Linked DNA regions of Pontiella desulfatans. The main gene of each other region encodes a partner of the protein of the gene in region 2 in a complex. Links are inferred from orthologs where the notes say so. Each region holds a gene or a part of one and is shown on either strand. Other genes may lie near its edges. The genes, in order: dnaG and dnaB.

Region 1 (12,076 bases), on a different replicon or contig from region 2:
CCGGGGATCCCGCCGACGCGGCTGGCCACCACGGGCAGCCCCGCCGCCCAGGCCTCGAGCACCACAATGCCGAACGGCTCGTGCAGGGAGGGCAGCACAAACAGCTCCGCCGCCTGGTACGCGCTGGGCAGCCGCGGATCGTCCGGCGGAAACCCCTCGATAACGAGAACCTTTTCAGAAAGCCCCAGGCGTTCGACCTCGCGATCGATCTCCTGGCGATAGGCCTCGACCGTCACCGCACCAACGAGCACCAGCCGGTGGGCGGGATGGCTCCTGGAAAATCCGGCGAAGGCCCGCACCAGGCCCAGCTGGTTTTTCTGGTAGTCGATGCGCGAAACGCACAGCACGATTTTTTCCGAGGGCGCAAAACCGAAGGCCGCCCGGAAAAGGGCGCCGTCCGCCCGGGCGAAGCGCTCCACGTCCACCCCGTTGGGAATGTAGAAAACGGGCTTTCCCGGAAAACGTTCCCGCACGGCTTCGCACTCGCTTTTGCCGACGCAGATGATGGCGTCGGCATCGCGCAGCACGCGGCGCGAACCGAACAGCGCTCCAAAAGCCTTGCCCCATTCCAGTTTTCCCCGGAACGGCTCGGTCATTTTGTCGACCTGCTCCTGCGGCAGGGTGAAGTGCCCGCCGTGCAGGCTGACGACATAGGGAATGCCCTTGAGTCTCGCCACCGTGCGGGCCATTCCGCCGAGCCGGTGCTGCACATGGGCGTGGATGACCGAAATGTTTTTTTCCCGCAGCAGGCCGAAGAAGAGCGGAAGCGAAAGCGGACTGCCGCCCTTCAACCGCAGCTGGGCCCGGACCGCGGCCGAGAGGCCCAGCCAAGGGAACACATGGGCGAACCGATGCACCCGGACCCCTTCGAACTCCTGCGTGCCGGATTCGGAAAACATGTCGGTGCAGAAAACGGGGCTGTCGATGCAACGCTCGGCCAACTTGCGCGACAGGCTGTAGACAACGCTCTCCGTGCCGCCCCATTTCCCCGGGACGAACCTGCGCATGACGTGGGCAACCTTTTCCAGCTTTGGCATAACGATCGGGATCGTAGGCGAATCCGCCCGTACTTGGAAGCCCGGCATTCCGTTATAAATTGCCGGGTGTTTTTGTTTACCGCCCCCACGCCAAACCTTATAGTTTCAAGCACGGTTACATGATGACGAGAATCTTACAACGTGCGCTATTGATCGCACTCCTGGCAGCCTTGACGCCCGCGCTGGCGGCTCCGCTAAGCGAGCGCGAATTGGCCTATCTTGCGGGGAAAGAGGATATCGTCTTCGTCATGCAGCCGCGCCACGCCCCCTTCGAATTCATCCGCAAGAAACAGGTGAGCGGCATGAACGTCGAGCTGGTGCAGTGGATGGCGGCCGACATGGGCTTCAAGGTGCGCTTCGAGGTGGCGCCATTGGCCGAGGCCATGGAAATGGTGCGTTCAGGCGAAGCCGATGCCATCAGCAGCCTGTTCCACTCGGAATCGCGGGAAAACGAATTCGACTTTTCCCAGAACATTAAACTGACCCCGGTCACGCTGTTCGTCCGCCACGACCGCACCGGCATCTACAACATCTACGACCTCGAAGGCCTCAAGGTGGCCATCATGGGTTCCGGCCATGCCATGGAGGTGCTGCAGCAACGGGGCGTCCGGTGCCAGATCAAGTTTGTCCCCAGCACCGAGGAATGCGTGGAACTGGTTGCCTCGGGCACGGTCGATGCCATGGTTGGCAACGAACTGGTGACCCAGCACTACATGTATTCCACCGGCAAGGGCGACCTGCGGATCGTCGGCGACCCCATCTACACCGCCAAGCTCGGCATGGCGGTCGCCGACGGGAACCGTGACTTGCTCTCGATTCTCAACAAGGGGATTTCGCAGGCGCGCAGGAGCGGCACCCTGACCAAGATCCAGGCCAAATGGCTGGGGTCGGAATACGCCCGCCACATCCTGCCGATCGAAACCATCCTCCGCATCGCATCCGCCGCCGCCACGATCGTGGCCGTGGTTCTTGCGTTGACCCTGCTATGGAACCGCAAGCTCCAGCGCAAGGTCGATGAACGTACCCGGCAGTATGCCGACAGCGAAGAACGGCTGCGCCAGATTTTCGAGAAGTCGCCCGATGCCGTCTACGTGCTTGATCGCGAAGGCCATATTGTCTCGGCCAACACGCAGGCCTGCGAGATGGTCAAGATGAAGAAAGAGGTCTTGCTTACCAAGCGGGTGCACGACCTCGTGCCGGAGGCCTTCCGTGCAGAGGTCGATGGCAACATGAAAACATGGTTCAACGGCGGGCTGGAGCAATGCGAAGGCGTTAGCATGGCAGCGGACGGCACCATCAGCCCCATCGAAATGACCGGTACGCTCCAGAACATCGGCGGCCGGCAGGTGCTCCAGCTGCATGTGCGCGACACCACCCTGCGCAAAGAGGCCGAGGAAAAAATCCACGCCGCACGCGAAATGGCCGAAGAGGCCAAGACCATGGCCGAGAACGCGAGGGAGATCGCCGAGCATGCCAGCCAGGCCAAAAGCGAATTCCTCGCCAACATGAGCCACGAAATCCGGACCCCGCTCAACGGCATCGTCGGCATGGCCCAGCTCATGGCCGACACCCCGCTCACCAGCGAGCAAAACAACTGCGTTGAAACCATCCTGCAGTCCACCACGGGCCTGCTCAAGATCATCAACCACGTGCTGGACATCTCCAAGGTCGAGGCCGGCCAGATGGATGTCCGCGAGTCGGTCATCGATCTGCGCGAGATGTGCGACACCCTGTTCTACATGTTCCAGCCACAGGCCTCCCAAAGCGGCGTCGATTTCAAGTGCGGCTGCCAGGACAATGTCCCGCTGTATGTCATGGGAGACGAAGGGTTGATCGAACAGATCCTCGTCAACCTCGTCGGCAACGCGCTGAAGTTCACCCACGGCGGCTCCGTTACCCTCAACATTGAATGCCACACGAAAACCGCCAAGGGCGCCGAGCTCTATTTCCAGGTCATCGACACAGGCATCGGCATCGAGAAAGAGAAGCAGAAAACCATCTTCGACAAATTCACCCAGGCCGATGGATCGGCCAAGCGGCTCTATGGCGGCACCGGCCTCGGACTGGCCATTTGCAAGCAGCTCGTTGAGCTGATGGGCGGGCAAATCGGCCTGATCAGCTCCCATGGCAAGGGCTCCACCTTCTTCTTCAACCTCACCCTGCCCCAGGCGGTGAATCCGGCCAGCATCAAGGAACCGGATCGGCTCAGGAACAAAACGATCGTCAAACCCGACACCCACGTGCTGCTGGTCGAGGACAACCTCGTGAACCAGAAGGTGGCCACCGCCATCCTGCGCAAGGCCGGGTGCAAGGTCGATACGGCCGACAACGGGCAGGACGCGATCCAGCAAATCCGCATGGCTGAATACGACGTGGTGCTCATGGACTGCCAAATGCCGGTCATGGACGGCTTCGAGGCCACCGCAAGAATCCGGGCCATGCACGGTTCCATCAGCACAATCCCCATCATCGCCATCACGGCCCACGCCATGAAGGACGACAAGCAGAAATGCCTCGACGGCGGCATGGACGACTATATTTCCAAACCGGTCAGCCGGCAGGCGCTCATCGACCTCATCAACAAACACACCTCTTGAACATGAAACCTTTCTGGGAAACCAAAACGCTCCACGAACTCAACAAGATGGAGTGGGAATCGCTCTGCGACGGTTGCGCAAAATGCTGCGTGCACAAGCTGGAGGTCGAGGAGACCGGCAAGATCCACTATACCTGCGTCGCCTGCCGCCTGCTCGACGTCAACACCTGCCGCTGCACCAACTACGACCAGCGCCACGAACTCGTGCCCGACTGCGCCGTGCTCTCCGCCGACCATCCCGAACACTTCGCGTGGATGCCCGAAACCTGCGCCTACCGCCTGCGGCACGAAGGCAAGCCCCTGCCGCAGTGGCACCCGCTCATCACCGGCGATCCGGCATCCGTCCACGCCCACGGCGCCTCCGCCCGCAAAAAGCTGATCCCCGAATTCCTCGCCGACGAAGCGCGCCTCGAAAAATACATCGTGGATTAGAGCCATGAAACACATTCTCTTCGCCATTGTCCTGCTCATGCAAAGCCTGCATGCCTTTGCCTCCTCATGGGAAGATCCGGAATGGGAGGAAATGATCCATGATGCTGAGATTATTGGTCTCTTTGAAGTAACGGAAGGGGGAGTTGATGACGCGGTAGTAACTCCCCTTAAAATCCTGAAAGGACAACTCAATGAGAGCATTAGGGTAGAGCGTTTCAACAACAACTGTGCATCCGATGAATGGCAACAGAACCGGGCTCAACGGAAGAAACAGAAGGCGTACCTTTTTCTCCACTACTGGCGTGATGCGTATACCGTTCCGACTCCCTCTACCGGAATACTGCGCCTTAACGGAGACGGAACCGTTAATTATTGCATGCTTAGCCCGACTGCATTCGCGAATCTTCCAGCGCATCCCACTGCGGAGTTTGAAGAATTCATAATCAATACCGTCTTCTTTCAAGAACAGGGCAAACCCAATGAAGAGCGCGTTCAACACCTTCGGCTGACGATCCAAAAAGAAATCGTGGAAACGAATACAAACAGCCTCCCTGATCATATTGCTTATTACCGGCTCTGGGGTGGGCGCGATTGGATCAAGGGGCTTGAGTCCATCACAAACAATCCGCACCCGCTGACGCGTCAATACTCCGCTCAACTACTCGGTGATATGATTCCCACCCCTCAGGCTAAAGTTTTGCTTTTAGATTTACTCGAAGATCCTAACGGCCATGTACAAAGCGAAGCAGTTTCAGGACTCATGAAAACGGATGACAAACACAGGATGCTTGAACTGCTAACCGAAAAGCTTACCTCGTCAATCCCTGAAACATCAGAGCCAATAGAGAACAATTTCATAGGCGGACAACGAGCCATCATTAAACAAATAAAAGAACATGAATATACAGCAGCAAAAGATGTTGTGGCTACGCTGGCAAAACAGGCTAAAAACCCGGTTCTTTTTAAGGATGCATGTCGCTGTCTGGAAAAAATTGCACCAGCGGCTTTGCCCGACGTAATTGCCCTTCAGTTGCACTCACCCAATCCTTATATCATTAAAGAAGCTATCCGTTTTTCAAGACAACTGCCCAAACCTGTCGAAGAGAACGTCCGCAACGCACTTGAACACGCTCTCATGACCACGGAACTGGACAGCCACGAGACTTCAATCATCTTCGAATCCCTCACCAGCGACAGTCTTCCTGCACTACTGCCTAGAATCAATTCCGTCATCGAGCAAAAGAAGCCCAAATGGGGAGATGAAGATTACCTACGTAAAGCCATCCAGCTGGTAGAGATCTCCTCCCCTCCAGAGGCGCATGAAATGGTTGATAGAATCCTGTATTACTGGACAGGCGTCGATAGTCGCGCCCTCACCTCCCCCAACCTCCTAAAGAAAAAAATAGAGTTGGAAAAGCACTACCAAAATAGAATTCTGCATACCAATGTGATCAGCGGGAAGAAATACAAAACCAAAACCTCCGCAATTGTTTTCATCGACTTTACGAAAGCCTCAGCATCGCCCTCCGATGAAACTCCCCCACACGCCTTTCATGTTGATATGGAGATGACTGTTCCAGAAAACGATCCGGACAGTCCTTTTGATGCCATCTACGCGTCTCATGATGACCACACAAAAACATCGCCGTTGCTAACATGGCGGAGGGAAATTGCCCAACAAGCAAATCTTCCCATTTCAAGCATTGGAATTTTCTGCCATCCGAGTTCAGGCAAGGGCGGTCATACAAACAACAGGGATAGGCGCGTGGAATACCCCGCAGTCATCGCTAGAGCCTACGTCGAATATGCCAAGAGAACAAAAGCGGAAAAAGCGGCTCAATTGATAGAGCGTATCCTCGATACCGGCCTTGCAAAGCATATGGGTTGCAAGGATCTCTTTCTAAAGATCCACGATTAAAGAATCTAGAATTCCACGTCCTTGTGCAGGCGGACTTCGAGCATGGGCCGGGCATGCTCCCAGCCTTTGGCGAGGGCATGGATGTCCTGCTTGATGCGGGAGGTTTCGACAAAGCGCTCCTCGTTCGAGAGATTGGTGCGCCGCGCCAGCTGGGCCAGCTCGCCTTCCAGGTGGCGCTTCCAGAAGATCAGGATGTAGCGCTGCGCGGTTTCGACGGCCGAGGTTTCGTTGTCGATCGTGCGCGACTCCTCCACCTGCACCTGGCTGATGATCTTCTGCGTGGCGTCGTCGAACTCGTGGAAGCCCTCGGTGAGGGTTTCGGGTGGATCGAGCATGAGGATTTCCACCAGCTGCTTGCAGGTGGGATCGGTCAGGTGGCCCGGCGGCAGGAAATCGTGCACCAGCGGATGCACATCGGGGTAATAGTGCACGAGCAGCTCCAGCAAGGCGGTCTCCTGCCGGGGATAGGTCTTGCGGGCGGGGGCGGACTGCAGAGGAGCTTCCTCCTGCTTCCGCGCGGGACGCTGCTGGCTCTTGGCCCGGTGCAGGTCCTGGCTGAGCGCCAGCGGGGAAATATTGAGCCGATCGGCGGCGGAATGGATCATCGGGTCGCGCCGCGCGGCGGACGGGCAATGGTTGATGAGATTGATGACCGCCCTCACCACCCGCATGCGCCCGGCCTCGGTCGACATGTCCTCCTGCTTCTGGAAGGCGTCGATCAGAAAGTCGAGCGCGCTCTGGGCTTCGCCCACCAGCTTAATCAGGGCCTCTTTCCCGCTGTTCTTGATGAGCGAGTCGGGATCCTCGCCTTCCGGCAGGGTGACCACGCGAACGCTGAGCTCGTTGGCGATGAAGATTTCGGAGGAGCCCAGCGCAGCTTTGAGCCCGGCGGCATCGGAATCGAGCACGAGGATGACTTCGTCGGCGTAGCGCTTGAGCATGCGCGCATGGTTTTCGGTGAGCGCGGTGCCCTGCGAAGCAACGACATTGTCCAGCCCGGCCTGGTGGCAGCGGATGGCATCGATCTGCCCTTCGACCACAATGGCCTGGCGCGATTCGACAATGGCCTTGCGCGCCTTGTCGAACGCGAAGAGCACGCGGTTCTTCTTGAACAGGAGGGTTTCGGGGCTGTTGACATATTTCGCCCCTTTCTCGGCCTTGTTCATGATGCGGCCGGAAAAGCCGATCACCCGCCCCATCTGGTCGCAGATCGGGAACATGACGCGGTTGCGGAAGCGGTCGTAGTGGCTGGTCTTTCCATCGCGCTCGGAGGGCACCACCAGCCCGGCGGCTTCGAGCTGTTTCGGTTCATAGCCCTTCTTGAGCGCGCGCGCCAGCAGGCCTTCCCATTCGTTGGGGGCAAAGCCGATCTGGAACGCCTTGATGATTTCCTCGGGCAGGTCGCGCTCCTCCATGTAGCGGCGCGCCTCGGCGCCCTCGGGGCTGTCGAGCAGCATCCGGTGGTAGAAGGCGGCGGCATCGGTGTGCAGCTTGTAGAGCACATCCTTGTTGCCGCTCTTTTCGGGTTGTCCGCCTTCGTAGGTGATCTCCACCCCCACCCGTTCGGCCAGGACGTTCACGGCGGTCACGAAATCGATCTTTTCATAGTCCATCACGAAGCGGAAGACATCGCCGCCGGCCCCGCAGCCGAAGCAGTGGAAAATCTGGCGGCCATCGTTGACGGTGAAGGAGGGCGTCTTTTCCTTGTGGAACGGGCAGTTGCATTTATAGGTGGATCCCCGGCGGCGCAGCTCGGGCAGGTAGGCCCCCACCACCTCGACAATGTTGCAGCGTGCGCGTATCTCTTCAATCGTTTCTTTGGGAATCATGGCCATCCCCTAGCAATACCGGAACCCCGCGCCGCCCTCAATCCCCTGTGCCGGAATTTTCACCGCCGGGGTTGCGATCCCCCCTAAAACGCACTATTTTCTTTCCATTCGCACCCGGTGGAGCACCCATGAAACTTCCAAGACTCGAAGATTTGAACAGTGAACGGTTCCTGAACGAGGCGTTCGACGCCGAGTTCCACGACAAATGGGAGCGTGATGCCAAGATGCGGCGCAACATCTACCTCTGGCTGTTCCTGACCGGCTTTGCCTGCATCTTCATTACGGCATTCACCAACCAGATGACGCTCTGCATCCTGTCGCTTTTCCTGGCCACCGTCTCCCTGGTGGTCATGACCAAATACGACACCCAGCTCTTCTTCCTTCGCATCCTCAAGCTCCGCGAGGAAAAGCGGGCGGAAGAAAACACCTAGCCATCCCGAGGAACTTGCAAAACCTCTGGTTTTGCCGTTCCATTTATCAGGTACTGGTTATTGGTTATCAGGACAAGTCATGCGCAACCTGCGGTTTAGCCCAATAACCAATAACTTTTAACAAAAAACCGCCTCGCAAACTCGAAGGGTTTTGCAAGAGGCTCATCCCCAATGTCCGGAATTGTGCTTTTCATTTTTACACAGGTCTGGGAGATTTGTTTTTTCTCGTTCCAAGGGGGCTTAGGCAGTGGCTAAATTCATCATCAACGGCGGAAAACCGATCGGGGGCACCTTCCACCCGCGCGGCAACAAGAATGCCGTTTTGCCCATGCTCGCCAGCTGCCTGCTGACCGACCAGCCCATCATCCTCCACAACGTCCCGCTGATCAACGACGTGAAAGTGATGCTCCAGCTGCTGGAAAGCATCGGCGTGGAAGTTGCGCTGGAAGACCACACCTTGACGCTCTGCGCCAAGGGCCTGCGAACCACCGAACTCGACGCGGAACTCTGCGCGAAAGTGCGCACCTCCATCCTGCTCGCCGGCCCCCTGACCGCGCGGCACGGCGGGGCAACCATCTATCCGCCGGGCGGCGACGTGATCGGCCGCCGCAGGCTCGACACCCATTTCTACGGGCTGCGCTCCCTCGGGGCCGACATCTCGACCGACCACGCCTTCCGGTTCAAGGCGGGGCCGCTGACCGCCTGGAAAATGGTTTTCGACGAAGCCAGCGTGACCGCCACGGAAAACGTGATGATGGCCGCCACCCTGGCGGAGGGCACCTCCACGATCTACAACGCCGCCTGCGAACCGCACGTGCAAGACCTGGCCAACCTCTTGAACCAGATGGGCGCGGACATCTCCGGCATCGGAACCAACAACCTGACCATCCGCGGCGTCGGGAAACTGCATGGCGCGGAATACACCGTGCAACCCGACTTCATGGAGGTCGGCAGCTTCATCGTGGCCTCCGCCGTCACCGGCGGAACGCTAACGATCCCGGATGCCGGCGAGCCCCTCGTTCAACAGGTCATGCAGCGCACGTTCTCGAAACTCGGTGTGGAGTGGACGCGCACCGGCCGCACCCTGGTGGTTCCGCGGCAAACCGAACGGTGCATCCGCCCGGACGAAGGCAACGCCACCCCCAAGATCGAAGACGGCATCTGGCCCGCCTTCCCGTCGGACTTGATGAGCGTCAGCATCGTGCTCGCCACCCAGACCCAAGGCACCGCGCTCTTCTTCGAGAAAATGTTCGAGAGCCGCATGTATTTCGTCGACCACCTGATGGGCATGGGGGCCAACATTATCCAGTGCGACCCCCACCGCGTCGTGGTCATCGGCCCCACCCGGTTGCGCGGAAGCAAACTCACCAGCCCGGACATCCGCGCCGGCATGGCCCTGCTCATTGCCGCCTGCTGCGCCGATGGCGAAAGCGTCATCCACAATGCGCAGGTCATCGACCGCGGATATGAGGCAATTGAAGATCGACTTGCCGCGCTCGGTGCGGATATTGTCCGGGAACACTAGAAATCCGATAAAGAAAGAGGCATTTAACATGGCATTCCCAAAAACCTTCTACCGCTGGCGCCCCCACCCCTGGCACGGCCTGCAGGCCTGCGATGGCGAAAACCTCGGCGTGGTCAACTCCTACATCGAAATGACCCCGTTCGACGCGGTGAAATACGAGGTCGATAAAACCACCGGCTACCTGCGCGTCGACCGTCCCCAGCTCACCTCTTCCATGACGCCCACCCTATACGGCTTCATCCCGCAGACCTACTGCTCCACCCGCGTTCACGAACTCTCCCCAACTTCAAAGTGCGGCGATGGCGACCCGCTCGATATCTGCGTCATCACCGAACGCCCCATCAACCGCGGCGAGGTCATCCTCCGCGCGCGCGTCATCGGCGGCCTGCAAATGGTCGATAACGGAGAGGCCGACGACAAGATCATCGCCGTGCTCGACAACGACCAGTTCTGGCAGGATGCGCACGACATCAAGGATGTCTCCCACGCCCTCATCGAACGCATGCGCCACTATTTCGAAACCTACAAGCTGGTCCCCGGCCAGCCCTCCGACGTCACCATCCCGGAAATCTACGGTCGCGAGCACGCGCTCAAGGTCATCGAAGCCTCGATGGAAGACTACACCGAAGAGTACGGCTAAGCCCCCGACTTCCGCTTCCCGAACAGGGCCAACCCAACCAGCGCCATCAGCGCCAGGTTACGCGCGACATTGAGCGCGTCCATTGGCCGTTCGGTCGGCAGGTTGCCGAAGCAACCGCAACCGAACGCCGTCCCGCGGATCAGGTTGATGGCAATGCCCGTGGTGAACAACGCCAGCAGGACGAGCGAAATCCAGAGCGCCGCAACGCGGAGTTTCGGAATGAACAGCAGGCAGCCTGCACAGACCATCTCCAGCCACTGGATATGGAGCGAAACAACGTTCACCAGAACCGCCGGCAGCAGATGGAAGCGGTAGACCGACAAGGCGAAGTCGGCCGGATGCAGGATCTTGTGGTAGCCGGACAACCAGGTTGCCGCAACAATCAACGACGCAATCCAATAGGCCAGGCGATAGGTTTTCTGGTCGCGCGTCATTCGGAAGCCCCTCCATACTTGATCCACGCGTCGAATCCATCGACATAATAGATCAGGTTGGTCGCCCCGATTCCCTTCAGCTCGGTGGCCAGAACCAGGGCATCATCGCACTCGCGGTTGCGGCAATAGACCACCAGCTCCCTGCCCGAATCAATGAGGTTGCCAATCGTCTCGAACTGCTCATCGAGCGAGTTGAGCGGAACCGATAAGGAACCGGGAATATGCCCCTTGGCATACTCTTCCGGGGAACGGGCATCGATGAAAACCGACCCGGACTGCTTGAAGCGCTCCAGCGCCCCCGATAGCGGAATCACCCCGATGCCCAGCTTGCGGGCCTTGGCCTCGACATGGCCCGACCAATCCTGCACCCACGGAATCCTGCGCGGATGAACCAGGTTCGAAACCAGCGCCAAAAAACCACTCACCAACAGGATGATGCCAATCTGTTTGACGGTTACATTCATAGAACATGAAAATGGCCACAAAGAGGCTCAAGCGGCACAAAGAGCATACCCACGCAGTCCTTGTGCTTTTTGTGCCTTTTCGTGGCCATCAACCCCTGTCGAGATTTGGAATTATTCTCCCGCAGGCTCTTCCGGTGCAGTATCGGCTTCCGGCGCAGACTCTGCAGCCGGAGCTTCCGCTTCAGCACCTTCAACCGGGGCTTCGCCTTCGGCTCCTTCAGCGGCCTCGGTTTCCGGAACGTCCTCTTCCGGATCGAGGACGGCGGCGGAGACCAGCTTGTCGCCTTCCTTGAGGTTGAAGAGGCGGACGCCCTGGGTGTTGCGGCCAATCACGCGCAGGTCGTTGGCGCCGATACAGATCATCTGCCCGCCTTCGGAGATGAGCATCAGGCGATGCTCCTCGGTGACGGCGTGGGCGCTGACCACCTTGCCGTTGCGCTCCGTCGTCTGGATGCTGATGATGCCCTTGCCGCCGCGGGACTGCGTGCGGTATTCCTCGAAGCTCGTGCGTTTGCCGTAGCCGTTTTCGGTGATGGCCATCATGGTCGACTCGGTGTCGACGATTTCGATGGTGACTACTTCGTCGTCGCCGGTCAGGGTTACGCCTTTCACGCCGCGCGAAACACGGCCGAGCGGCCGGGCATCGGTTTCGTTGAAGCGGATCGCCTTGCCGTTCTTCATGCTGAGGATGATCTGGTCGTTGCCGTTGGTCAGCTGAACGCCGATCAGCGAGTCATCCTCGTCGATGTTGATGGCTTTCACGCCGGCAA
Region 2 (12,159 bases):
TCAACCCGAAGGTCGAGAACGCCCCCGGAGTCCTGTTTCCAATGGCCATCGCCGGAACCGTTGCTTCCGATGGCGATCGACGAAGCCGCCCCGCCTTCGATGCGGAAGGTGCCGTTGGCCCCGATGCCGACGCCAACGCGGGTTTCCAAGGAACCGCCGGAAACCTTAAGCAGACCAGCCCCTCCATCCACACCGATGTCGATCGAAGTGGACGAACCAGACACGCCGGAGCTGCCGCCACGCGTTACCCGCAGGTCGCCCCCCGAAAGCTCATAGGTTCCATCGCCCCCGCTACCGGAACCCACCCGGAGTTGGTGGGCAACAACATGGATACCGCCGGACTGGTTGACCGTGCCGGCACTGCCGGCACCGACGTTGTTCCTGGTTGCGCTTCCCGTCTGGGTATGGCTCAACGAGCCACCGGTGATCTTCAGCGTGGAACCTCCGTTCACCTGCGTTCGCTGAACGGACTCCGTTCCCGATGCGGCGGAATAAACGGCCGTGCCGCCATCGCCGATGACCACCGCATCGGCCGCGGCAGGAACCGTGTCCGGAAGGTCGCCGCCCCAGTTCGCGGCGGTTGCCCAGTCCTGATCCGCGCCGCCCCCGCTGTCCCATTCCTGGTTAGCCGCATGGACGGACGCAACGGCCAACAGCGCGGCAAGCATTGCGAAGAATGGATCCGGCCGGCTCATGGATTCCCCGGCTTTTTTGACCCTGTACTCAGCACGTATGGATCGTGCGGGTGGTTGGCCGGCCAGATGCCGCGCTTGCCACACGGGTCGTTGATGTGCGGCAGCGATCCGAGATAGCGCGACACCGTCAGCCAATCCAGCATGTCGGCCTTGGTCTGTAGGATTTCCTGCGCAAAGTCCGGGTCGGCGGCCAGGTTGTGCTCCTCCCACGGATCAGTGCTTAAATCAAAATATTCTTCATGCTCCTGCCCGGCATAATAGATCAGCTTACGGTCGTTGGAGCGCACCATCGTCAGATAGTTGTCTTCGCAATAGACGCGTTCCGGCGCTTCGCCGGCGTCGCCGTTGGCCAGGCGTTTCCAGTTGCTGCGTCCATCCAGCCGCTGCGGCACCTCCAGCCCCAATGCCGTGAGAATCGTCGGCCCTATATCCATTTGCGTGAACAAGTCGTCGTCCACCGCCCCGCCGCGCACGCCGCCCGGCAGGCGCGCGAGCATGGGAACATGCAGCGCCTGTTCGGTCATGAGCCACTTGTAGATCATTTCATGGTCGCCGAGGTTGTCGCCGTGGTCGGAGGTGAAGAGGATGAGCGTGTTGTCCATCAGCCCCTGTGCTTCGAGCGCATCGAGGATCTTTCCAACCTGATGGTCGATCCCGGTAATCTTGGCATAATAGTGCCGACGCATCCGTTTGAGATCTTCTTCATTTTTATCCTGCAGCTCGCAGGCCCATACGCCGTAGGGCGGCGCAACATCGAACTTGTTCGGATTGCGCGTGGCCTCCATGAAGCGCGCATACTGCGGCGGACGTGCATCGAGGCCGCCTTTGTCGAAATGTGGTAGCGGAACATCGCGCCCTTCGTACATATCCAGAAAACGCTTCGGCGGATCATACGGATCGTGCGGCCCCTGGAAGCCGATGTGCAGATAGAACGGTTTCTCGCCCTCATAGTCGTTGATCCAGCGCGTCGCCATGCGGCCGACATATTGATCGACATGGTGCTCCTCATCATACGGGAAAACATCGGACGTGCACTTTTCCAGCCACATGCCGTCCTGCGTGAGCACCTTGCATGGACTCTCCAAGCCGTGGGCTTTCAGGTAGTTGGCATAGTCGTCGTGGCTGCCCTTCATCTCCGGGAAGTTTTCCGCATAGACGCGCTCATCAAAGGCCATCTTTTCCTCGGCCGGCCAGTGGTGCACCTTGCCGATGGCCGCCGTGCGGTAGCCGGATTCCTGGATTTCATGCAGCCAGGTGCGGTTGTGCGCCCAGGGTTCGAAGGCATAGCAGCCGGTGTTGTGCGGAAATTGCCCGGTATAGAACGCGCCGCGCGAAGCCACGCAGGTGGCGCCGCAGCAAAAGGCGTTGCCGAAGGCAACCGACTCCCGCGCCAACCGGTCGAGATTGGGGGTGATCATCCATGGGTTTCCCAGCGCGGCAATCGTATCCGCCCGCTGTTGGTCGCTCTTGATCACCACCACGTTCATGCCTGTCCGCAGGCCATCTCTCCTGTTCATATCAAACAGTCCTTTTTGTTTTCAGGCTTGCCGCCCGCAGGATCACACCGACCAACACCACGAAACCACCGCAGGCCAGAATCAGCAGGCGGTCGCGCATTTCGTTGGGAACCGCCAACAGCAGCAACGTCAGCAGCCCATAGGCCAGGCAGAGATTGCCCAGCACGCTGTACTGCCGCTTGTCGCTCTCGTAATCCGGTTCATGGTCCTTGGACCGGTCGATCGGCGTGTTGAGTTCTTCAAAGAACGCTTCGACGCGCTCGCTGTATTCCGGCTTCACGTTTTTATGGAACAACATCGAGGCGAAATAGATAATGTTGCAAACGATGAAGATCGAGCCCGTGGTCAGCGCAAGGTTCAAGTCGGCCAGCTCATATTTTGAAAGCGCCGCCTCCTGCCCCCAAATGCCCTGCATCCACTCATGGGTGAAGCCGAACTTGGCGATGGCCGCCATGATGAAACCGCCCACCATGGTGCCCCAGCCCGCCCACTCCGGCGTCTTCTTGAAAAACATGCCGTAGGTCAGCGGCATGGCCGTCGGCAGGCCGATCATGGCGGTCGCTTTCAGAATCAGGTCGAAGAGTTTGATTTCCTTCATGTCCTTGAAGCACAACGCAACCAGCATCCAGATCAACCCATAGATGAGGATAAACACGCGGCCCACAAAAATCTGCTTCAGCTCCGAAGCCTCCTTGTTGATGACCCGGATATAGAAGTTGCGCACGAAGGTGCCGGAATAGACGTTCAGCAGGCTGTTCATGGACGTCAGGCTGGCCGCAAAAATCCCGCAAACAAGCAGGCCGAGCAGACCCTGCGGCAACAGCTCCATCGCAATGGCCACATAGGCCGCCTCATTCGCGTTGTTCAACTGCGAAAACTGCTCAAGCCCGGACAAGTCCGGGAAAATGACCGCCGATCCCATGGCCGGAATCATCCAGACCGGCGCCAGCAGCAGAAAGCCGGCAATCGAAATCAGCACGGCCTTGCGCGCATCCTTGCCATCCTTCACGAACAGATAGCGCGCCGCGCCCGTGAGCATGCTGTTCATCATCGTGACCTGGTTAATCATCAGCGTCACCGCGAACGCGACGATCACCCACGGACGGGCCAAGGCCGTCCATTCGAAATGATAATCCGGCACATTGCGCATCAATCCGCCAAAGCCGCCGATTTGCTCATGCTTCAAGGTCAAAAGCGCCATGCTGATCGTAATCGTCAGTACCACCAGCATCTGGACAAAGTCGCCGGCGGTGGCCGCCCACGATCCACCCAGCAGGGTCATGACGATCACAACAACCGCCATAACCACAATGATTCCCCCCATCGGCAGGCCAAACACGCCGGACATGAAAACGGAGATCGTGTAGAGCATGACGCCGCCCATGAAGGTTTGGAAAACCAGCGGCAGCCAGGTATAGACCTGCTCACTGACCGGCCCATAGCGCTTCCGGATGCCCTCCACCGCCGTCACCACCCGCATTTGCCGGAACTTGGCCGCCGTGAGGAAAAAGCAGAAAAGCAGGGCAACGATGTTGCAGACGAACAGGATCAGGAAATAGGTTCCGGTCTCGTAGGCCTTCGCCGCGCCGCCGGTGAACGACCATGCCGAAAACGTGGTCATGAACGCACTGCTGCCGACTACCCACCAGAGCATGCCGCCGCCCCCGCGGAAAAAGTCGGAGGCCGTCTTGCTGAAGCTCTTATAGATCGGCCCCAGCGAAAGCATGAAGACCAGATAAACCCCGATCACGATATAGTCATAAATAGTCATGTGTTCATCTTCTTTCCCCCTGTTCGGTGCCAACAGATTTAGCCTCAAACGCTCCTGCCCCGCATCAACCCTTTAGAATCCACCTCGGCGCGTTACGGGCACGTTTGCCGCGCATCCCTCCAACCCAACCAGAACCGGTGGCATACCCGCCCGGCACTCAAATTTAATTTACATCTTATTTACAACCCCAATTTAGGCCTTTTCCCGCAATAATCAACGGTTATTAAGACATTTTCATCCCACCCCAGGCCCCGTCCCATTACGCAAATCATTCATCCTAGATGCGGGAATGGAATCACCGCGAAACACACCAAACACACGAAAACATTAGCTCAACTCGCTATCCGAACTATTACTTGCAAGGTGAGTACGTGGTTTTTTTCATTCGGTTGCCATCTTCGCGGGATACGCAGATTGCGATTCGTGAATTGTGTGATTTTAGTGGTTCATTACCGTTTTAAGCTTCATATTTTTCCCCATGAAAACCAAAAGCGCGCCCATTCGGTGCACCCAGGCCAACGGTTAAAAACCCATAAACCTTTAAATTCAGTCGATCGCCGCCCATTTTCTTTCATTTATTTTTCAGCCAGGATGCGCCTACCCCCAATCTTAAACCACGGATCGGTGAACTTAAGGTGGAACCTGCGGTTCCCTGTTCCGTGTTCTGGCGGCCAACGAGCCGCCCTTCCATGATGCCGTCGCGGAGCGGAGCCCGTCCCCGAAGGGGCGGCCCGGAGGGCCGAGGGCGGAGCGCAGCGACGGCATCACTTGCGATCATGTTCTGACTGCTCCTTCCATGAATACCTCGGCGGGGGTGCGTTTGTCCAGAGCGCTGTGCTTCCTCTCGTGGTTGTAATATTTAAAATAGCTGTCAAGGCCCCGATGCAACGCATGCCCGTCGGCATAGCATGCGGGATAGATTTTCTCATACTTCACCGACCACCACAGTCGTTCGATGAATACGTTGTCCAACGCCCGGCCTCGCCCGTCCATGCTGATGGTGATGTTCTCGTTTAACAGGACACCGGTGAAGGCGTTCGAGGTGAACTGGCTTCCTTGGTCGGTGTTGAATATCTCCGGATTCCCCTGCGTCAGCGCACGCTCCAGCGCATCAACGCAGAACGTGCTCTCCATGGTGCTTGAGAGCTCCCAGGCGAGCACATAGCGGCTGTACCAGTCGATTACGGCGGTCAGGTACATGTATCCATGCCGCATCGGGATGTAGGTGATGTCCGTACTCCAAACCTGGTTCACCCGTTCGATGTCCACATTGCGCAGCAAATAAGGGTAGATCTTGTGCCTCGGGGCGGGCTTGCTCGTGTGCGGACCGGGCGTGATGGCCTGAATCCCCATCAGCTGCATGAGGCGGGCGACCCGCTTGTGATTGACATCATAGTCTTGATCACGCAACCAGTCCGTCATGCGTGGATAGCCGAACTCCGGATGCCGGAGATACTGCTCGTCGATCAAACGCATCAGAAGCAGGTTCTCCGGCGTTTCCGGGGCGGGGTCGTAGTAGAAGCCCGATCTGGGGACGCCTGCGAGCCTACACTGCCGCCGAACCGAATAATCGGTGCCGGGCTCCACCCAGCTGCGGCGCGTTGAAAGCGGCAGGCTCATAGCTTTTTTTCGAGCCACTTCACGTCCATCTTCAGACGCCCGATCTCTTCGTAAAGTGGAGCCGTAAGCTCTTCTTCCGTTTGAGCCTGCTTCTTTTTCCCCGATGCAAAAAGATCCGGCGCATTCGAAAGCAACTGCTTCTTCCAATCCGAAATCTGGTTCGGATGGACCTGATATTCCGATGCCAGCTCCGCCAATGTCTTCACGCCCTTGATGGCCTCAATCGCCACCTTGGCCTTGAACTTGTCCGTGAATGTTCTTCGTTTTCTTCCCATTTCCATGCGTCCTTTTGTACCATGTTGAGGACGCAGGTTCCACTTAAGCCGGTGGTCCGAAAATCGGGGTTAAGCGCAGGAAGCTGCAGAGGACAATGTCGATGCAGTCAATGAATCGGGATACGCACCACACATCACGAAAGGTTCGCGGACGACCAACAGGGTGGAACGCCAGAACCTCCCAGCAACGGTATTGCTGGCGCCCCCGCTTACTGTACCGCAGGCGGCCCGCCTCCCCGCCGAACGGGCAACCATCCATCGCCGCCCCGGTTCTGTCGACCGTCCGCCCGGCCGTTCCCCGAGCGACCCTATCCCCGGCACCGCATCTTTCTGCCTCAAAATGTGTCTGCCTGAATCACCGGATGGACAGGATCGATGGGCGGTTCCAACGGAGCGGGGCTTTCGTGTCTTGAACGAAGAGAAGCAGGGAAATGCTGAGCTTCGATTCAATATGACGAATTAGGCGGCCTGACCACTTGTCCTTTCAATAATCCTTGATTCTAAGATTCTTCGGCTGACCTTTTTTGACCCCTTTTTGGCAGGTCAAATCGGAGGGCTTGGAGCGGAAGTATCGTCGACTCCTGTAATCATACGCAAACGTGTTCACACCTGAACACTGATACCAGTTAATCGGTTGTCATCGTCGCAGGTGTAGGTCGAGGTGGAACTCGCCCCTCCAACAGTGCGGATCATGTTGGTGCGATTGACGCAGACATCGCACGAGTAGGTGCCGTTGCCCCGGCAAAATTGATGACCCGCATCCCTTTTTATTTCTTAAACTTGGAATTGGCATTGGCTCATGCAAAACTAAATATAAATTTAACAGGAGGAATGGGCATGATACTGGACACACTCGACAACGCCGCGAAATATACTGGATTGAAAAAAGGAATCTCCGAGGGCTTCGGCTTTCTCGACCAACCGGGCATTGCCGAGCTCGCCGACGGGACATATGAAATTTCGGATGAGCTGGTCTTTGCCATCGTCCAGCGTTGCGACGGGCGCGCCGTGGAGGAAGGCAAACTGGAAGGCCACCGCAAATACATCGATATCCAATATGTGATCAGCGGCGATGAATCGATGGGTTGGAGCCCGCGCTCCGACGTCGCCCCTTCCGAAAACTACGACGCGGAAAAAGACCTCGAGTTTTTTGAGGGTTCGCCGGAGAGCATCGTGCAGGTGCCGCCGGGCTCGTTCGCGGTTTTCCTGCCCACCGATGCGCACCTGCCCTGCATCGGCAAAGGCCCGATCCACAAGGTGGTGGTGAAGGTGGCGGTGGACTGAACGTTCCTTAGAACGTGTGGCCGATGAGGAAGTTGAAGCGTCCCTTGTCGTCGAGGTAGCGCTCGTCGAAGGTGATCGGCCAGGCATAGTCGAGCTGCAGCGGGAAGCCGGGAATCTGCAACCGCAGGCCGATGCCCCAGTCGTCGGCGTAGTTCGAGGGGTCGAAATCCCAGGAATCGACATTCACGAAGCCCCAGTCGTAGAAGACGGCGCCACGGATCTTGTTCCAGATGGGATAGGTTACCTCGGCAGTCCAGTAGCCCTTGCTGTTGCCGCCGACCGGATCCTCCGTGTCGGGGTCGGTGGGGCCGACGTCGCGGTATTCATAGCCGCGCAGGTTATAGGAACCGCCAAGGAAGAGACGGTCGAAAATCGGCACGCCGTCGCCATAGGTTCCGGCATTGGCCTTGCTGTCGCCATAGGCCTCGACCGATTCGATCTCCCCGCGGACATTGAGGATCATATCCCAGATGAGCGGCCAGTGATGGGTCGACTTGACGCGCAATCCGAAAATATCGGTTTCGGCGCCCAGCGGGCCGCCGGCCATGAAGGGGGTGACGATGGTTTTGTTGCCCCGGGTGGCATCGAAGAAGCGGTCGCGCGAGTCGAACGACCACGCATATTGAAGTCCGCTTTTCAGGCGGCGGCCCTCCTCGTCCTGGATGGCCTGCGAGGCGGTATCGGCCACATCGAACACATTGAACTGTTCGAGGCTGTAGGAAAGGTTTCCGCGGGTGAAGCGCGAGAGGGATTTGCCGAGCGAGAGGCGCATGCCGTCGTTCTTCTGGTCGTATGAATCGGAGAAGTAGTTCACTTCGCGGTGGAACAGGTCGATGCCGAACGAGAGCTGGCGGTCGAGGAACCACGGCTCGATGAAGGAGATGTCGATATCGTTGCGCTCCGTACCGAGCGTGGCGCGGATCTTGAACTTTTGGCCGGCCCCGATCGGCGGCCAGGTCTTCCAGTTAAAGTTGCCTTGCGACAATTCAACGTAGCCCATCAGCGATTCCACGCTCGAGAAGCCGACGCCGGCGGTGAACGAGCCGGTTGCCTTTTCCTTCACCTGCACATTGAGGTCGTATTTATTCCCCTCGCCCGCCTGTTCCGGGTTGATGGTGACGATTTCGAAATACTGCAGGTTGCGCAGGCGGTTTTCGGAGGTGAGCACGCGGCTGCGGTTATACTTTTCGCCGGGATAGATCACCAGTTCGCGGCGGATCACCTTGTCGATCGTTCGTTCGTTTCCGCCAATGTTGACGGCGTTGATGTAGCCGATCTCGCCCTCGGTGATTTCGTAGGTGATGTCGACAACGGCGGTTTGGGCGTTGGCGTCGTAGACCGGGCGAACGACGGTGCGCACATAGCCCCGGTTGCCATAGTAGGAGCGGATGCCTTCGCTGCCGGCCTCGATGTTTTCATAGGCGGCGATGTCGCCCTGCCGCAACCGGACCGTCCGGCGGAGCTCCCGCTCCCCATACTTTTCCATGCCGGAAAGCGAAATTTTCCCGATGCGGTAGCGTTGCCCTTCGTCGATCTTGAACACCAGCCGCGACTTTTTCGGTTTGGAGACGTCGAGCTCCGGCTCGGAAACGCTGATGTCGAGGAAGCCGTTGTTCATGTAGAACGACTTGAGGGCGAAGACATCGGCATCGACCACCTCCTCCTTGTATTTGCCCGAACCGGTGATCCACGACCAGGGCGCAAACCAGGACTTTTGCTTTTGCTGAATCACTTTCTTCAGCTTCTTGTCCTCGATGATGTCGTTACCCTCGAACTCGATCTTCTTGATGGCGAGCTTGTCGCCCTCTTCAATCTTGAAGGTGACGTCAACGGTTCCGAGTTCGTCGTTGGTTTTGGATTTCCAGGAGACCTCGACGTCCGGATACCAATAGTCGCGGTAGGCCTCCTTGATTTTCGCGGCGGCCAGCTCGAAGGTTGCGTCGTCGGCGAACTGCCCGATTTCGAGTTCGGATTTCTTGCGGATTCTTCCGCCGCTTTTCGGCCCGCCGACGATCTCCATGCGGCGCAGGCGGTGCTTCGACACCACGGTGTAGACCAAGACCACGCCATCGGCCTCCACATCCATGCGGGCATTCACGAAGGAATAGCGCCCGGACTTGCGCATCCGGTTCACATCGATTGCGATCTCGGAAAGAATGGTTTCGCGGTCGGGCACTTGCTCGCCCACCTGGAACGAGGTGAAGGCCGCGACCGAGCTCATGGTGTAGGATTCGCCGGACTGGTTGACGATGCGGATATCCTTGATGGTTTCCGCCTGCAACGATGCGGCAACCAGGAAGGCGGTGAACAGGACTAGGGCTTTTTTCATGAAAGGTTCCATACTATGGGAAATCATTCTTCGTCGTGGGAATAGTCGTCCTCAAACTCGGCGCGGTCTTCGAAACGGGTGTATTCGCGTATGAACGACAGCTTCACTTCGCCGGTGGCGCCATGGCGGAACTTCGCCACATCGAGCACCGCGAGGTTGTCGCTGTTGCGGTTGTCGCCTTTTTCATAGTAGCTGGGACGGTACAGTAGCCAAACCATGTCGGCGTCCTGCTCGATCGCCCCCGAGTCGCGAAGGTGGGAGAGCTTGGGAATGTTGTCGCCGGTGCTTTCCGCGGCACGGCTGAGCTGCGAAAGCACGATGACCGGAACATCGAGCTCCTTGGCCATGCCTTTGACAGCCCCCGAAATGGCCATCGTTTCGCGCTGGCGGCCATCCTTGGCGAACTTCGAATAGTTCATCAGCTGCAGGTAGTCGATCACGATCAGCTTGATCCCATAGCGGCTTTTCAGGCGGCGCGCCCGCGAGCGCATTTCGACCGCCTCGAGGCCGGGGGTGTCGTCGATATAGATCTGGGCCTTGGAGAGGCGGTCGACCGCCGAGGTCAGCTTGGCGTGCTCGTCCGGCGTGAGGCCACGCCCCTTGGCGCGGTGCATCGGCAGGCGGGCGTTGCAGAACAGCATACGTTTCACCAACTGCTCGCGCGACATTTCCAAGCTGAACACCGCCACCGGAACCGGATCGCCATGCAGGCCGAGCGCGGCGTTTTCGGCAATGTTCAACGCCAGCGAGGTCTTGCCCATGGCGGGACGGGCGGCGAGCACGATCATGTCGGTCTTGTTCAAACCACCGAGTCGTTCGTTCAGGCCGATGAAACCGGTGGTTACGCCGGTGACGAGCTGGTTGGGATCGGCATTCTCGACCTCCTTGAAGGCATGGAGCACCGAGTCTTTCCAATCGGGAATCTGTTCGGCGCCGTGCTCGCTGAGTTTGAAGAGGTTGGCTTCGGCTTCGCTGACCAGCGTGCTGGCATCCTCTTCGCCCTGGTAGGCGGAATCGATGATTTCGGACGATTTTTCAATCAGCATCCGATAAAGCCGCTTTTCCATCACGATGTCGCAATAGAACTCGACGTGGGCGGGAACAAGGGTGCTGTCCTGGAGCTGGACGAGATAATCGTAGCCCCCGACCTTGTCGAGGGCTTTCTTGTCCTTGAGCCACTCGCCGATGGTGATGGCATCCATCGCCATATTGGCCTGGCTCATGTCCACCAGATTCTCGAAAAGCGCCTGGTGCCGCCGATCGAAAAAACTATCGGGGCCTAGACGCTTTGCCAAGCACTTGTCAAGAGCACCTTGAGGATCGAGCAGAATGGAACCTAAAACCCCCCGCTCGGCTTCATCGCTGTGCGGGGGGATTCTCAGACCACCTGGATCCCCTGGGATCATTTATCTTCTACGATCCAAACCTTGAGGGTACCGGAGACTTCGGGGTGCAGCTTGATTTCGACATCGAAAACACCAAGCTCGTGAAGCGGTGTGGCGAGCACGATCTTATGGCGATCGATCTCGAGCCCGGCTTCGGTCAACTTTTCGAGGATCTGCGGAATGCCGATCGAACCGAACATCTTGCCCGTTTCGCCCACCTTGGCGGAAATGGTGCATTCGATGCCCGCGATCTTCTTGGCGAGCTCTTCGGCCGCGCCTTTTTCCTTCTCGAGTTGAACGAGGCGTTCGGCACGCTTCTTTTCAATCTGGCGCTTCTTGCCCTCGGTAACTTCGGTGGCAATGCCCCGCGGGAAAAGGAAGTTGCGGGCGTAGCCGTCGGCAACCTTCACAATATCCCCTTCAATACCCAGGCCTTCGACCTGATCCATCAACAAAACTTCTGTAGCCATTTTGCCAACTCCTTTTTTAGCGAACGAGGCCCATAACCCGCGCACGGCGGATGGCCTTCTTGATTTGGCGCTGCTGCTGGGCATTGGCACCGGTGATGCGGCCGGGAAGAATCTTGCCCCGGTCGGTCATGAACTTCTTGAGAAGCTCGGCATCTTTGTAATCGATCGAGGTAACCCCGCGGAGGAGCTCCGGATCGCGCTTGTAATCATCTCTATCTCTGCTACGACGCATCATAGTTATATCCCTTTCTTAAAACGGCACATCATCATCGTCATCTTCCGCCGGCGGGGCCGGCGGCGGGACGGAATCGACGGGTGCCGCCGAAAATTCGGTTCCTTTTCCCGGGGTTCCCAAAAACTGGACGCGGTCGGCGCGAACGCGCAACTTGCTGCGCTTCTCGCCCTGTTGGTTTTCCCACTGGTCCAGCTGAAGCCGGCCTTCCACAAACACCGAGGATCCCTTGTGGAGATATTCGGACGAGGTCTCGGCCTGTCGTCCCCACACCACCACATCCACAAAGCAGGTCTGTTCAACCATTTCCCCCGCCTTGTTTTTGAAGTTTTCGTTAATGGCCAATCCCAAATCGGCAACCGCAGTTCCCGACGGCGTATACCGGATTTCCGGATTACGCGTAAGATTCCCCATCAACAAGACCCGGTTGTAGCTGGCCATCGTCCTACGCCTCCTGGGCGACCTCTTCCACAATTTCGCTGGCCTGCACAAACTGGTGGCGGAACACGTTGGTCGCCAGCTTCAGGCGCGCTTTGAACGCGTCGAGTTTGGTGCCATCGATGTTGAACATCGCAACCACG

What was found.
Region 1: the proteins of dnaB (region 2) and dnaG are in contact, whole or in part, in a crystal structure (PDB 2R6A), measured with the Geobacillus stearothermophilus proteins. The link is inferred for Pontiella desulfatans from one-to-one orthologs. Residues at the interface, in WP_033016901.1 of Geobacillus stearothermophilus: Ser13, Glu15, Ala16, Gln18, Glu91, Leu92, Asp94, Ala95, Val96, Pro97, Thr98, Ala99, Ala100, Asn101, Tyr104, Tyr105, Ile108; in WP_049624496.1 of Geobacillus stearothermophilus: Lys456, Leu457, Leu458, Pro459, Ala460, Asn463, Ala464, Leu467, Leu535, Leu536, Ile537, Ala538, Gln544, Glu545, Asp548, Tyr549, His552.

Annotation. Positions count from the first base shown.
Region 1 is NZ_CAAHFG010000005.1:333,108-345,183, reverse strand. Bases 5,401-8,292 are described here. They hold dnaG (DNA primase), read right to left. Parts: upstream 7,813-8,292; coding sequence 5,989-7,812; downstream 5,401-5,988. Other genes in these bases: E9954_RS31660 (hypothetical protein), read left to right, coding at 7,941-8,243; E9954_RS31670 (HEAT repeat domain-containing protein), read left to right, coding at 5,401-5,983. In the rest of the region: E9954_RS31685 (glycosyltransferase family 4 protein), read right to left, coding at 1-1,037; E9954_RS31680 (response regulator), read left to right, coding at 1,157-3,634; E9954_RS31675 (YcgN family cysteine cluster protein), read left to right, coding at 3,637-4,065; more of E9954_RS31670, read left to right, coding at 4,070-5,400; murA (UDP-N-acetylglucosamine 1-carboxyvinyltransferase), read left to right, coding at 8,491-9,768; E9954_RS31650 (inorganic pyrophosphatase), read left to right, coding at 9,797-10,408; E9954_RS31645 (MauE/DoxX family redox-associated membrane protein), read right to left, coding at 10,405-10,842; E9954_RS31640 (rhodanese-like domain-containing protein), read right to left, coding at 10,839-11,306; gyrA (DNA gyrase subunit A), read right to left, coding at 11,418-12,076. UniProt on the Escherichia coli protein: RNA polymerase that catalyzes the synthesis of short RNA molecules used as primers for DNA polymerase during DNA replication.
Region 2 is NZ_CAAHFG010000002.1:850,835-862,993, reverse strand. Bases 8,707-11,681 are described here. They hold dnaB (replicative DNA helicase), read right to left. Parts: upstream 10,898-11,681; coding sequence 9,515-10,897; downstream 8,707-9,514. Other genes in these bases: E9954_RS19205 (single-stranded DNA-binding protein), read right to left, coding at 11,597-11,681; rpsR (30S ribosomal protein S18), read right to left, coding at 11,363-11,581; rplI (50S ribosomal protein L9), read right to left, coding at 10,894-11,346; bamA (outer membrane protein assembly factor BamA), read right to left, coding at 8,707-9,491. Also shown: E9954_RS19250 (autotransporter outer membrane beta-barrel domain-containing protein), read right to left, coding at 1-695; E9954_RS19245 (sulfatase family protein), read right to left, coding at 692-2,212; E9954_RS19240 (sodium:solute symporter family transporter), read right to left, coding at 2,214-3,983; E9954_RS19230 (YhcH/YjgK/YiaL family protein), read left to right, coding at 6,716-7,162; more of bamA, read right to left, coding at 7,170-8,706; more of E9954_RS19205, read right to left, coding at 11,682-12,019; rpsF (30S ribosomal protein S6), read right to left, coding at 12,024-12,159. UniProt on the Escherichia coli protein: The main replicative DNA helicase, it participates in initiation and elongation during chromosome replication. Travels ahead of the DNA replisome, separating dsDNA into templates for DNA synthesis.